DNA from 3 places in the Streptomyces sp. NBC_00557 genome. Region 2 is predicted to be linked to each of the others. Evidence: riboswitches for the same ligand, from Rfam matches in the RefSeq annotation. Region 2 holds a riboswitch; each other region holds the start of a gene.
The links. Region 2 has a riboswitch for cyclic di-AMP ahead of OG956_RS18510 (M23 family metallopeptidase). Riboswitches for the same ligand answer to the same signal wherever they lie in the genome.

Region 1: linked by a shared signal. The riboswitch ahead of OG956_RS21035 (transglycosylase family protein) and the one ahead of OG956_RS18510 (M23 family metallopeptidase) in region 2 are both predicted to bind cyclic di-AMP.
Region 3: linked by a shared signal. The riboswitch ahead of OG956_RS13640 (C40 family peptidase) and the one ahead of OG956_RS18510 (M23 family metallopeptidase) in region 2 are both predicted to bind cyclic di-AMP.

Annotation. Positions count from the first base shown of each region.
Region 1 is NZ_CP107796.1:4,826,178-4,830,616, reverse strand. It holds gene OG956_RS21045 (FtsB family cell division protein) at 1-124, opposite strand, end outside; gene eno (phosphopyruvate hydratase) at 272-1,561, opposite strand; gene OG956_RS21035 (transglycosylase family protein) at 1,917-2,606, opposite strand; cyclic di-AMP (ydaO/yuaA leader) riboswitch at 2,611-2,783, opposite strand; gene OG956_RS21030 (transglycosylase family protein) at 2,982-4,025, opposite strand; gene OG956_RS21025 (cytochrome P450 family protein) at 4,194-4,439, opposite strand, start outside.
Region 2 is NZ_CP107796.1:4,301,021-4,305,459, reverse strand. It holds gene OG956_RS18510 (M23 family metallopeptidase) at 17-1,042, opposite strand; cyclic di-AMP (ydaO/yuaA leader) riboswitch at 1,052-1,218, opposite strand; tRNA gene OG956_RS18505 (tRNA-Met) at 1,507-1,580, shown strand; gene OG956_RS18500 (dihydrofolate reductase family protein) at 1,663-2,796, opposite strand; gene OG956_RS18495 (MarR family winged helix-turn-helix transcriptional regulator) at 2,862-3,398, shown strand; gene OG956_RS18490 (GTP cyclohydrolase II) at 3,481-4,113, shown strand.
Region 3 is NZ_CP107796.1:3,246,537-3,250,975, forward strand. It holds gene pcrA (DNA helicase PcrA) at 1-2,060, opposite strand, end outside; cyclic di-AMP (ydaO/yuaA leader) riboswitch at 2,271-2,439, shown strand; gene OG956_RS13640 (C40 family peptidase) at 2,447-3,592, shown strand; gene OG956_RS13645 (tellurite resistance/C4-dicarboxylate transporter family protein) at 3,906-4,439, shown strand, end outside.

The DNA.
Region 1 (4,439 bases), 530 kb from region 2:
CGGTGAGCCGGGAACGGCGGGCCTGCCGCCTGCTCTGCGAGCGGTAGACCCGGGCCGCCGTCTGCTCGCCGAGCAGCCGCAGCCTGGTCGCGGTGGAGAAACGGTCCCGGTCCTTCACGGCCATCTGGCTCCTCCGCTCCCCTTCGCCGGTGTGGCCTCACACGTGCGTACGTCCCCGGACACGGTACGGGACCGGGTCCGGGGACGTACGGACGACTGGCTAAGCCTTACTCCGCGTTGGCTCAGCTCTGGGGCTCAGCCCTTGCTGTGCTTACTGGTTCGCAGAGCGAAACCGCGGGAACGCGCTGCGGCCGGCGTACACCGCGGCGTCGTCGAGGATCTCCTCGATGCGCAGCAGCTGGTTGTACTTGGCGACGCGCTCGGAGCGGGCCGGGGCGCCGGTCTTGATCTGGCCGCAGTTGGTGGCGACGGCGAGGTCGGCGATGGTGACGTCCTCGGTCTCGCCGGAGCGGTGGGACATCATGCACTTGTAGCCGTTGCGCTGGGCCAGCTCGACTGCGTCCAGGGTCTCGGTCAGCGAGCCGATCTGGTTGACCTTGACGAGCAGGGCGTTGGCGGCGCCCTCCTCGATGCCGCGGGCGAGGCGCTCGGGGTTGGTGACGAACAGGTCGTCGCCGACGAGCTGGACCTTGTCGCCGAGCTGGGCGGTGATGGTCTTCCAGCCCTCCCAGTCGTCCTCGAACAGCGGATCCTCGATGGAGACCAGCGGGTAGGCCTCGACCAGCTCGGCGTAGTACTCGGTCATCTCGGCGGCCGAGCGGTTCTTGCCCTCGAAGACGTAGGAGCCGTCCTTGTAGAACTCGGACGCGGCCACGTCCAGGGCGAGGGCGATCTGCTCGCCGGGGGTGTAGCCGGCCTCCTTGATGGCCTCCAGGATGAGGTCCAGGGCCTCGCGGTTGGAGCCGAGGTTCGGGGCGAAGCCGCCCTCGTCGCCGAGGCCGGTGGCCAGGCCCTTGCCCTTCAGGACCTTCTTCAGCGTGTGGTAGACCTCGGCGCCCCAGCGCAGGGCCTCGGAGAAGGACTCCGCGCCGATCGGGGCGATCATGAACTCCTGGATGTCCACGTTGGAGTCCGCGTGCGAGCCGCCGTTGAGGATGTTCATCATCGGCACCGGCAGCAGGTGCGCGTTGGGGCCGCCCAGGTAGCGGAAGAGGGGGAGGTCGGACGCCTCGGAGGCGGCGTGGGCGACGGCGAGGGAGACGCCGAGGATGGCGTTGGCGCCGAGGGAGCCCTTGTTGTCGGTGGCGTCCAGGTCGAACATGGCCTGGTCGATCAGGCGCTGCTCGGTGGCGTCGTAGCCGACCAGCTCCGGGCCGATCTGCTCGATGACGGCGAGGACGGCCTTCTCGACGCCCTTGCCCTGGTAGCGGTTGGGGTCACCGTCGCGCAGCTCGATGGCCTCGAAGGCGCCCGTCGAGGCGCCGGACGGGACGGCGGCACGACCCGTGCTGCCGTCGTCGAGGCCGACCTCGACCTCGACCGTGGGGTTGCCTCGGGAGTCCAGGATTTCCCGGGCTACGACGACGTCGATGGACGGCACGAGCATCTCCTTCTTGGGATGTGACGCTGGAAGTGCGGGGCGTGTGCCTTGCGGCCGCGCCGTGCGACTAGAGCCTAACCGTCCCCGGGGCGCCGGCCACCGACCGACCGTCCCGTGGACGGGAGGGACACGCAGACGGTACCTATTGTTCACCGCCGGAACAAAGGGGGGTGCGAGGGAACACCAGAAGACGGCCGGGCAAAGAAAAGCCCCGCCCCGGCGCGTACGGGGGAACACGCGCCGGGGCGGGGAGCCCGTGGGGACGGGGGGTGGCCCTCACGAGGCCTCCCGTTGGGGGGCGGCGGCTGTGAGGGCGCTGTGGGCCGGATCGGAGCCGGGCGTCAGGCGCCGGCCGTCACTTGAGGTGCAGCTGCTGGCCCGGGTAGATCAGGTCGGCGTTCTTGACGATGTCCTTGTTCAGCTGGAACAGCTTCTGCCAGCCGCCCTGCACGCCGTGCTTCGCGGCGATGGAGCTGAGGGTGTCGCCCTTGACCACCTTGTACTCGCCGTCACCCTTCTTGACCTTGGCGCCGGTCGGGGTGGTGACGGTCTTGCTCGCCGACGGGGCCGTGCGCGTGGTGGAGCGGGTGGCGGCCTGCTTGCCGGTGGAGCGGGTGACGGTGCCGCTCGACGACGACTTCGTGGAGGCGGCGGGGGCGGAGCCGTTGTACGGCGTGCTGCTCAGGCCGGTGCCGCAGACCGGCCAGGCGCCCTTGCCCTGGCCCGCGAGGACCTTCTCGGCGACGGCGATCTGCTGGGCCTTGGTGGCCAGGTCGGCGCGCGGGGCGTAGGCGGTGCCGCCGTAAGCGGCCCAGGTGGAGTTGGTGAACTGCAGGCCGCCGTAGAAGCCGTTGCCCGTGTTGATGGACCAGTTCCCACCGGACTCGCACTGGGCGACGGCGTCCCACTGGGAGGCGGTGGCGGCGGAGGCGTTGCCCGCGGCCATCAGCGGGGCGGCGACGGCGGCGCCGGTGACACCGGCGAGCGCGACGGCACGGACGGCCTTGGACGGGCGGCGGTGCTTGCCCTTGGCGGAAAACAGCATGGATCGATCCCCTCACCGACGCCTGCGAGGTGAGCTGTCGGGTTCGGGCCGGTTGAGTTGCCCGGCCGCACTCCCGCTTGCGCGAGGTGCGGCTTCACCCCTAGCCGGCCGGGCAGCAACTGCTCGGCGCGGCACTTACCTTGGGTCCCCCGCTCCTGCCTACGGCGCTTGACGCGACGACTGTTCCCGGGCAACCGCTGGCAGGATTCGGCGTTGCGACTGCCGGGGCTCGTGGTGACGAGCGGTCCTGACCGTAGACACGCCGTCGGCCGAATTTCAAAGACGATCAGGGCTTCTGAGACTCATCCCACACTTTCTCCAAATCGGACATTGCGTGATCAAGTGGGGCGTCAACTAGCCCTGGCCAGCGCCGTTTTATCCGTCGGTTTTCAGGGTCTGACCGGCGGCGATGTCGTCGGGGTCGGCGCCGATGACCTTCTTGTTGCTCTCATAGAGCGCGCGCCAGCCGCCGTCGACGCCGAGCGAGTCGGCGATGGAGGCGAGGGTGTCGCCCTCGCGGACGGTGTACGTGTCCGGCCCGCGGCCGGCGTGACGGCCGGACGACGAGGACTTCTGACCGTTTGTCACACTTTCGTCCGCACTTGCGCCACGGTGACGTCCGCCACTGCTGAGCGCTCCGGTGTCGACCAGGCTCCAAGAACCGGCACTCTGCTGGTAATTGTCCGGCATGTCGGCACCCGGCGTGTCGCTGGAGGGACCGGCACTCCCCCGCGAACTTCCGGTGTCCTGTGCGCCGGACTCATGAGATTTGTCCGACTTGGGGGTGCCGGCTCCGGTGGAGTCGGCCGTGCCCGGGGTGCCGGTGGCGTCGCCCGGGGCGGGCGTGCTGCTCGCGTCCGGGGAGGGGCTGGAGGTGCCGGAGCCGGAGGAGTCGGAGCCGGACGCCCGGCCCGAACCGGAGCCATTGGAGGACGAATCAGGCAGACCGGACGAACTGGAGCCGTCCGCCGAGCCGGAGGCGCCGTCCGAACCGCCGCTGCCACCGGAGCCGCCGACGCCCGTGTCGACGTCGAGCGAACCGGAGTGGGAGGTCAGCCCGGCGGTCAGCGCGCACATGGCCCACGGCGCGGTGCCCTGGTCGGCGAGGATCTTCTCGGCGACGGCGATCTGCTGGTTGCGGCTGGCCTGGTCGGCGCTCTCCGCGAACTGCGTGCCGCCGTACTTGTCCCAGTCCTCCTGCGAGATCTGCAGACCGCCGTAGTAGCCGTTCCCGGTGTCCGCGCTCCAGGATCCGCCGCTCTCGCACTCGGCGACCCTGTCCCAGGTGGTGCCGTCGGCGGCGTTGGCGCTCGCGGCGCCGAGCAGCGGGATGGCGATGGCCGAGCCGGTCACTCCGGCCGCGACGAGGAGGGCCGGAGCCTGACGGGGGCGACGGTGACGACCGTTCCCGGAGAGCATACGGAAGCCTTTCGTGCGACTGCAGAACCGGCGCGGCGGACGGTGCCGTCGCCACGCTGATGGGTGAACGTATCGTCAGACGATCACTTGTCACAAGTTCATGCCGCGCAGATCACGTGAAGATCACATAGTTGAACGCCGGTCACTTTTTGTCCGTACGGCGCGTGGTCAGGCGGTGGGTGTGAACTCCACGGGCAGCGTGCGCAGTCCCCGCATGATGAGCCCGCCGCGCCAGCGCAGATCGGCGGGATCGGCGGCGAGCCGCAGGTCGGGCAGCCGGGTGAGCAGGGTGGCGAGCGCGGTCTGGCCCTCCAGCCGGGCGAGCGGCGCGCCGAGGCAGTAGTGGATGCCGTGGCCGTAGCCGAGGTGCTGGTTGTCACGGCGGGCGAGGTCCAGCACGTCCGGGTCGGCGAA
Region 2 (4,439 bases):
AGAAGAGCGGTGCGGCTCAGGGGTTGAGGCCCTTGTCGCGCAGCCAGGGCGCCGGGTCGATCCCGGTGGCCTGCCCGTTCGGGTGGACCTCCAGGTGCAGGTGCGGGCCGGTGACGTTGCCGGTGGCGCCGACGCGGCCGATGACCTGGCCGGTGGAGACCTTCTGGCCGACGGAGACGTTGATCGAGGACTGGTGGCAGAACCACAGCTCGGTGCCGTCGTCCAGGGTCAGGACGGTGCGGTAGCCGTAGGCGCCGGCCCAGCCCGCCTCGGTGACCGTGCCGCTGTGGACGGCCTTGATGAGGGTGCCGGTGGGGGCGGCGAAGTCGAGACCGGTGTGGTAGCCGGACGACCACATCGCGCCGGGCTGTCCGAAGGTGCCGGTGATCGTGTACGACACGACCGGCAGCGTGTACTGCTTGGCCAGCTCGGCCAGCCGCTTGGCCTCGGCGGCCTTCTCGGCGTCGGCCTCCGCCTTCTCCTTGGCGGCGGCGGCCTTGGCGGCGGCCTCCTTCTCCGCCTTGGCGGCCGCGTCGGCGGTCTGCTTCTCGGCGGCGGCGAGCGCGGCGGTGGTGGCCTTGCTGTCGGCCTGGCCCCGCTGCTGCTCGGCCTGGGCCATGATCCGGTTGCGCAGCGCCTCGCCCGCGTTGCCGGTCTCGGCGCTGTCGGTGGTGGTGCCGACCTTGCTGAGCCCGGTGGCGGCGGCCTCGGGAGCGGAGGAGGAGTCGCCGAAGATGTGCTCGACGGAGTCCAGGTCCGGCAGGGAGATGGAGACCGGCGGCTTGCCGGTGTTGGCGCTGGCCATGCCGCCCGCGCCGACCGCGGCCATCACGCCGACGCCGAGGACGGTGGAGCTGCGCGCGAAGCCGCCGCGCTGCTTGGCGACCCGGTGCCGGCCCCGGACCGGGGCGACGGAGTCCTCGGTGGGGTTCCACTCCTCCCAGGGGCCCTCCTCGGCGCGGTAGGCGCCGTAGCCGAAGGTCTCCGGCTCGGCCTGCTGGGGCATGAAGGGGGCTTCTGGGGCGGGCCGGTTGGACGCCACTCGGGCGTGCTCCTTTCCTTCCTCCGCCTACCGGGTTAGCTGACGGGTTCGGAGCAGGAAGGTCTCCTACGCGCGTATACCGGTCGTGGACTCTGCGAGTTCACGACGGCATCCGCGTGATTCACCCCAAGGTGGTGGTTCCCCGGTTCCCTCGCGGGATTCGGCGCGTGCGCACGGAGCCGCCTCTTGTGACGGCTGGGACGACCGCGCTGCGTTATCGAACGTTAATAGACCTGACAGGCACTTTCCAAGCCGTTCGGCTTGATCATTAAGGTTTCCGGCCGGGGACTTACCGGCCAAGACTGCGGAAAAAGGGGCGAGTTGGTCAGCGAACAGCAGCATCGGTGTTTTTGATGGTGTCTCAGATGTTATGCGGACGGCGGTCGTCCGGTCACTCTTGGTGAGGGACGGCCGGGGATGGCGTCGGGCGGCCTTCGGACTGGTGTATGCTGGAGTCACAACGACGCGGGGTGGAGCAGCTCGGTAGCTCGCTGGGCTCATAACCCAGAGGTCGCAGGTTCAAATCCTGTCCCCGCTACTGAAGGCTCAGGGCCCGGAAACCAGCTGGTTTCCGGGCCCTGGGTGTTTTCCGGCCCAGGGTGTTCCCCGGCCCGGAGTGTTCACCCCAGCAGGTGGGCGTTCGGCGCCTTGGCGAGGTCCTCCAGCTCCGGCAGGACGACCACCTGCGCGCCCCCGCCGGCCAGCACCCCGGTCCCGTCGGCCCCCGGCACGAACGTGTCCGGCTCCTGCCACGCCGTGACCACCCGCCGTACCCCCGCGCGAAGGATCAGCTCGGCGCAGGGGGCGGGCCGCGAGGCGCGCCGGGCGCAGGGCTCGAGGCTGCTGTAGACGGTGGCGCCGGCCAGGCGCGGGTCGGCCGGATCGACCTTGGCCAGCGCGGCCTCCTCCGCGTGGACCACCGCGTCCCCGCCCTCCCGCGAATGGCCGCGGGCCAGTTCCGTCCCGTCGGCGGCGACCACCAGCGCACCGACGCTGAACGCCGTCTTCGCGGGCGGGCACAGCGCGGCCAGCTCGCAGGCGGTGCGCAGCCAGTGCCGGTCGGCGGCGGTGGGCAGCGGACCGCTGCCGGGGGCCGTGGGCTCGTACCGCATGAGGACCACGTCCTCGATACGGCGGGTCTCGGTGAGCCGCAGCCGGCCGGCCTGGTAGCCGCCGGGCCCGAACAGGCGGGGCGCGGCCGGGTCGCCGACGAAAAGCGGCGCGAGGACCAGCTGCAGTTCGTCGGCGAGGCCCTGCCGCAGCAGCTGGGTGTGGACCGTGCCGCCGCCCTCGACCATCAGCCGCCGCACCCCGCGCACGTCGTGCAGGTGGGACAGCAGCGCCCGCCAGTCGAGGCCGGGGCCGAGCGGGACGACGTCGGCGACGTCGCCGACCCGGCCGGCGGCCCGCTCCGCCCCCTCGTCGGTGGTGTAGACGAGCTTGTCGCCGCCGGTGTGCCAGAACCGCGCGCCGGGGTCGAGGTCGCCGGTGGCGGTGACGGTCACCTTCAGCGGGTACTCCGGTCGGCCCGCCCGGACCCGGGCCGCGCGCCGCTCGGCCGAGTTGACCAGCAGCCTCGGGTTGTCGGCGCGGATCGTGCCGGCGCCGACGAGGATGGCGTCGACGGAGGCCCGGACCGCGTCGACCCGGTCGAAGTCGGCCGGGCTGGACAGCAGCAGCCGGTCGGGGCCGGTGTCGTCCAGGTAGCCGTCGAGGGAGACGGCGGCGGACAGCAGCACGTACGGGTACGACATCGGCGCGGTCTCCCTGCGGGGTGGCGTGACTTGGTTCAAGTTTTAAACAAACTTACACTGGCGGCATGACGACCCGCTGGCTCAGCCCCGAGGAGCTGCGCGCCTGGCGCGCGTATCTCGCCGCGTCGCGCCTCCTGGAGGACGCCGTCGACCGACAGCTCCAGCAGGACGCCGGCATGCCCCATCTGTTCTACTCCGTGCTGGCCAACCTCTCCGAGGCGCCCGACCGGCGGCTGCGGATGACCGATCTCGCCGAGACGCTGAAGATCACGCGCAGCAGGCTGACGTACGCGGTGAGCCGGCTCGAGCGGGACGGGCTGGTGCGCCGGGAGGACTGCCGCTGGGACAGGCGCAGCAGCATCGCCGTGCTGACGGACGAGGGCATGGCCGTACTGGAGCGTACGGCGCCCGGGCACGTCGAGACCGTGCGCGCGACCCTCTTCGACCGGCTCACGCCGGAGCAGGTGGGGCAGCTGGAGGAGATCTGCACGGGGATCGCGCGCGGCCTGCAGGGCGAGGGCGCCGCTCCCCGGACGGAGGAGGTGCCCTGGCGGCGCCGTTCGTCCTGTTCCGGCCCCGATTCCCCGGCCGGCGGAAACTGATTGCTTTAACTTTTAAGCATGCGGTAGGGTCCCTGCGTATAGCTGCTTCAAATCTGAAGCAAAAGCCTCCGGAGGGATCCGCATGCCCGACACTCCCGCCGCCACGCCGCGCGCCCGCGTCCGGGTGCCGCTGCGCTTCCACGACGGCTACGGCGTCGACGCCGAGCTCGTCACCTTCCACGGCCTGACCGACGGGCAGGAGCACGTCGCCGTCGTCCTCGGCGACCCGGCGCCGGGCGCGGTCCCGCTGGTGCGGCTGCACTCCGAGTGCCTGACCGGCGACGTCTTCGGCTCGGCCCGCTGCGACTGCGGACCCCAGCTGCGCGAGGCGGTCGAGCGCATCGCCGGCCGCGGCGGCGTCCTGCTCTACCTCCGCCAGGAGGGCCGCGGCATCGGCCTCTACAACAAGCTCGACGCGTACGCCCTCCAGGACCAGGGCCTCGACACCTACGAGGCGAACGCCGCGCTCGGCCTGCCGGAGGACGCCCGCGACTACACGGCCGCCGCGCAGATGCTGGCCGCGCTCGGCATCGGCGAACTGGACCTGCTGTCCAACAACCCCGACAAGGCCGAGCAGTTGCGCACCCTGGGCGTCACCGTCCGGGACCGGATCCCGACCGGTGTCTTCACCACGCCCCACAACGTCCGCTACCTCCGCGCGAAGGTCCTCCAGACCCGCCACACGCTGCCGCTGACGGAGCTGGGGGTGGGGTGAGGCGGGCGCCCCCGCGCACCCGCCACGACCACTTCCCCGGCGGCAAGGCACAGCCCTTCCAGACCGTGGTGACGTGGACGTCCAGCGAGGTCCGGGACTCCCGGCTCGCCCGCCTGCCCTCGGTGCCGCATCCCGAACGGCCGCCGCACGCCGAGTACCCGGAGCGCGACCTGGCCGCCCTGGCCCGCGGGTTCGCGGGACTCATGACGGACCACCCGGGCCACTTCGCCCTCGTCCGGCACATCCACGCCGAGGCCGGCCATGTGCCGTCCGAGGTCCTGAGAGGAGCAGCCGGGCGAGGGCGGCGATCGTCGGAACCGCCTCCT
Region 3 (4,439 bases), 1.1 Mb from region 2:
ATGCCGACGTACGCCAGGCGGCGCTCCTCCTCCAGCTCCTTGGTCTGGCCGAGGGCGCGCATGTGCGGGAAGACGCCGTCCTCCATGCCGGTGAGGAAGACGACCGGGAACTCCAGGCCCTTGGCGGTGTGCAGGGTCATCAGGGTGATGACGCCCTCGCCCTCTTCGCCGTCCGGGATCTGGTCGGAGTCGGCGACCAGGGCCACCTGCTCGAGGAAGTCGGCGAGTGTGCCGGCCTCTCCCTCGCCGCGCTCCTGCTCGAACTCCAGGGCCACGGCCGCGAGTTCCTGGAGGTTCTCGATGCGGGTCTCGTCCTGCGGGTCGGTGGAGGCCTGCAACTCGGCGAGATAGCCGGTGCGTTCGAGCACGGCTTCCAGGACGGTCGCGGGACCGGCGCCGGACTCCACGATCGTGCGCAGGTCTTCCATGAGCGTGTTGAACCGCTTCACGGCGTTCGTGGAGCGTGCGGCCATGCCGTACGCCTCGTCGACGCGCTTGAGCGCCTGCGGGAAGCTGATCTTCTCGCGCTGGGCGAGGGCGTCGATCATCGCCTCGGCGCGCTCGCCGATGCCCCGCTTGGGCACGTTCAGGATGCGGCGCAGCGGCACCGAGTCCTCGGGGTTGGCGAGGACGCGCAGGTAGGCGAGGACGTCCCGGACCTCCTTGCGCTCGTAGAAGCGGACGCCGCCGACGACCTTGTAGGGCAGGCCGACGCGGATGAAGACCTCTTCGAAGACACGGGACTGGGCGTTGGTCCGGTAGAAGACGGCGACATCGCCGGCCTTCGCCTCGCCCGCGTCGACCAGGCGGTCTATCTCGTCGGCGACGAACTGCGCCTCGTCGTGCTCGTTGTCGGCGACGTAGCCGGTGATGCGGGCGCCCTGGCCGGCGTTGGTCCACAGGTTCTTCGGGCGGCGGGACTCGTTGCGCTCGATGACCGCGTTGGCGGCGGACAGGATGGTCTGCGTGGAGCGGTAGTTCTGCTCCAGCAGGATCGTCGTCGCGTTCGGGTAGTCCTCCTCGAACTGGAGGATGTTGCGGATCGTGGCGCCGCGGAAGGCGTAGATCGACTGGTCCGCGTCACCGACGACGCACAGCTCGGCGGGCGGGATGTCGTACTCGCCGGGCGGGGTGTCCTCGTCGTGCTCGCCCGTACCCACCAGCTCGCGGACGAGGGCGTACTGGGCGTGGTTGGTGTCCTGGTACTCGTCGACCAGGACATGGCGGAAGCGGCGGCGGTAGTGCTCGGCCACGTCCGGGAAGGCGCGCAGCAGGTTGACCGTCGTCATGATCAGGTCGTCGAAGTCGAGCGCGTTCGCCTCGCGCAGCCGCGACTGGTAGAGCGCGTAGGCCTGGGCGAGGGTCTTCTCGAAGCCGTCGGTGGCCTGGGCGGCGAAGTCCTCCTCGTCGATCAGCTCGTTCTTCAGGTTGCTGATCTTCGCGCTGAACGACTTCGGCGGGAAGCGCTTGGGGTCGAGGTCCAGGTCGCGGCAGACCAGGGCCATCAGGCGCTTGCTGTCAGCGGCGTCGTAGATGGAGAAGCTGGAGGTGAAGCCGAGCTTCTTGCTCTCGCGGCGCAGGATGCGCACGCAGGCGCTGTGGAAGGTCATCACCCACATCGCGTTCGCGCGCGGGCCGACGAGCTGCTCGACGCGCTCCTTCATCTCGCCCGCGGCCTTGTTGGTGAAGGTGATCGCGAGGATCTGGCCCGGGTGCACGTGCCGCTCGGCGAGCAGGTAGGCGATGCGGTGGGTCAGGACGCGGGTCTTGCCGGAGCCGGCGCCGGCGACGATGAGCAGCGGGGAGCCGGAGTGCACGACGGCGGCGCGCTGGTTGTCGTTCAGCCCCTCCAGCAGGGCCGCCGAGTCGAGGGCGGGGCGCGGGGCGCCGTCGCGGTAGTGGGTGTCCCGGTCCGGCGGCGCGTCGAACTTCCCGCCGAACAGATCGTCCGGAACCGGCTCCGGAGCGTGATCGTCCTCGGGCGGCGGCGGGGGCTCCTCCTCGTGCCCGCGAGGGGCCTGGAGGTCCGCCAGGAAGCTGTCGTCAAAGAGGCTGCTCATCGCTCTACGAGTCTAGGGCGCGCCACCGACAACTGGTCGCCGTCCCGTAAAGACGACGGTCACAGGCGGTACGACATGTCCCTCACGCTGCGGAATCACCCGATGACGGGGCGGCGATCCCGGCGGCGGATCACAAAAATGTATCGGACATATCACGCACCAACCTTCACAGTAGTCACACGAGTTGGCTAGGTTGCCGTCAGGCCGCGTGCGCGGCCTCCGCCGAGTCCGGCGCGCCCCTCGGCGCGCGGAGCCGGGGACCCAACCGATCCCGGGGTGAATCGGCCGACTCCCGAGGGGACGACGCCGTAGGGCAACCCTTCCGAACCACCGCCCGAACCCGACAGCTAACCCGGTAGGCGGCCCATTGGAAGGAGTCGCCTCCCTTGGCGTCGCACCGCAAGCCGCGCCCCGGCGGGACCTCTGGCGCGGGCCTCCGCACCCCCGCCCTCGCCACCGCCGCCCTCACCTCCATGGCCGTGTTCTCGCAGACCGCCGAGGCCGCCCCGAGAACCGATCACGCCAAGCCCAGCCTGGAGGAGGTCGAGAAGAAGGTCGACGACCTCTACCGCCAGGCGGAGTCGGCGACCGAGAAGTACAACGCGGCCAAGGAGCGGACCGGCAGGCAGCGGGGACGCGTCGACGCCCTGCGCGACGAGCTCGCCCGGCGCACCGAGCGCCTCAACAAGGCACGCGAGGAGCTGGGTTCCTTCGCCGCCGCCCAGTACCGCACCGGCGCCGCCGCTCCCGGCACGGCCACCTTCCTGCTCGCGAACGACCCGCAGGACTACTTCGACCAGAGCCAGCTGATGAACCGGCTGACCTCACGGGAGAAGCGCGCGGTCGACGCCTACATCGGCGAGCAGGCCGCGACCATGAAGGAGCGGCGGCAGGCCTCCGACAGCCTGCGCACGCTGGACGCGTCACAGCGCGATCTGCGCACCGCCAAGGCCACCGTGCAGCGGAAACTGGCCTCCGCGCGCGAGCTGCTGGCCACGCTGACGGCCCAGGAGAAGGCCCGGCTGGCCGCCATCGAGCGGGAGAAGCAGCAGGAGGCGGCCCGCAGGGCGGCGGAGCTGGCGAAGCAGCAGGCGGCCCGGCAGCAGGCCGACTCGTCCTCGTCCACGGCGTCCGCCTCCGGCTCGGCGGGGTCCACGGCGTCCAGCTCGTACGACACGAAGGCCGAGAAGGCGTTGGCCTTCGCCCGCGCGCAGCTCGGCAAGCCCTATGTGTGGGGCGCCACCGGCCCGGACTCCTACGACTGCTCGGGCCTCACCCAGGCCGCCTGGAAGGCCGCCGGCGTCACGCTTCCGCGCACCACGTACGACCAGGTCGGCGCGGGTACCACGGTCTCGCTGGCCGATGCCCGGCCGGGTGACCTGATCTTCTTCTACGACGACATCAGCCACGTCGGCGTCTACATAGGCAACGGCATGATGATCCACGCCCCGAAGCCGGGCGCGTACGTCCGCGAGGAGTCCATCTACTACGGCGGCGAGTCGATCATCCACAGCGTGGTCCGCCCCGGCTGACCGGGCCGGCCGGGCTCACCGCACGCGCGCGTACGGGCGTTTTCGGATGCCCACACGTGCGTCGGGCGTTTTGCGATGCCTACGTGCGCATACAGGCGTTTTCCGACGCCCACGCGCGCGTACAGGCGTTTTGCGATACCCACGCGTGTGTGTACGGGACATTCCATCCACGCGCGCGGCCGGTGTCTTCACCTGCACGCGCGGGTGGCCCGGGTTGTCGCCTCCACGCGCGGTGCGCGCGCGTGCCGGCTTTCCCCTTCACGCGCGCGTGCCCTTGCCGAACCGGAGCGCGACGCCTCCCTAGCATCGGCACATGCCCGGCATCTCAGGTCTGCGTGCGTGGTGGGCGGAGCGGTCCCCCGCGGCCGGGTCCGCGGTGATGGCGACCGGCATCCTGTCGATCGGCCTGCATCTGACCGGTGCCGAGACCGTGTCCCGGGCGGTGTTGGCGCTGGCCTGGGTCGCCTGGATCGCGCTGGCCGCCGCCTTCGTGCTGCGGCTGGTCGCCGAGCCGCGGCACTGGATGGCCGAGGCGGAGAGTCCGGGCGCGCTCACCTCCGTCGCCGCGACCACGGTGCTCGGCACCCGGATGTCGGCCGCGGGCGCCCGGACCACCGCCGAGGCCCTGCTGGCCCTCGCCGCGCTGCTCTGCCCGGTGCTGCTGTTCCTGGTCGTACGGCGCTGGGGGCGGCGCATGCCGGGCTCGGTGTTCCTGTGCTGTGTGGCCACGCAGGGGCTCGCCGTACTGGCCGCGACCCTGGCCGCGGCCGAGCGCACGGCCTGGCCGGCGCACACGGCGCTGGTGGTGTTCTGGCTGGGTCTGGTGCTCTACGGCGCCGCACTGACC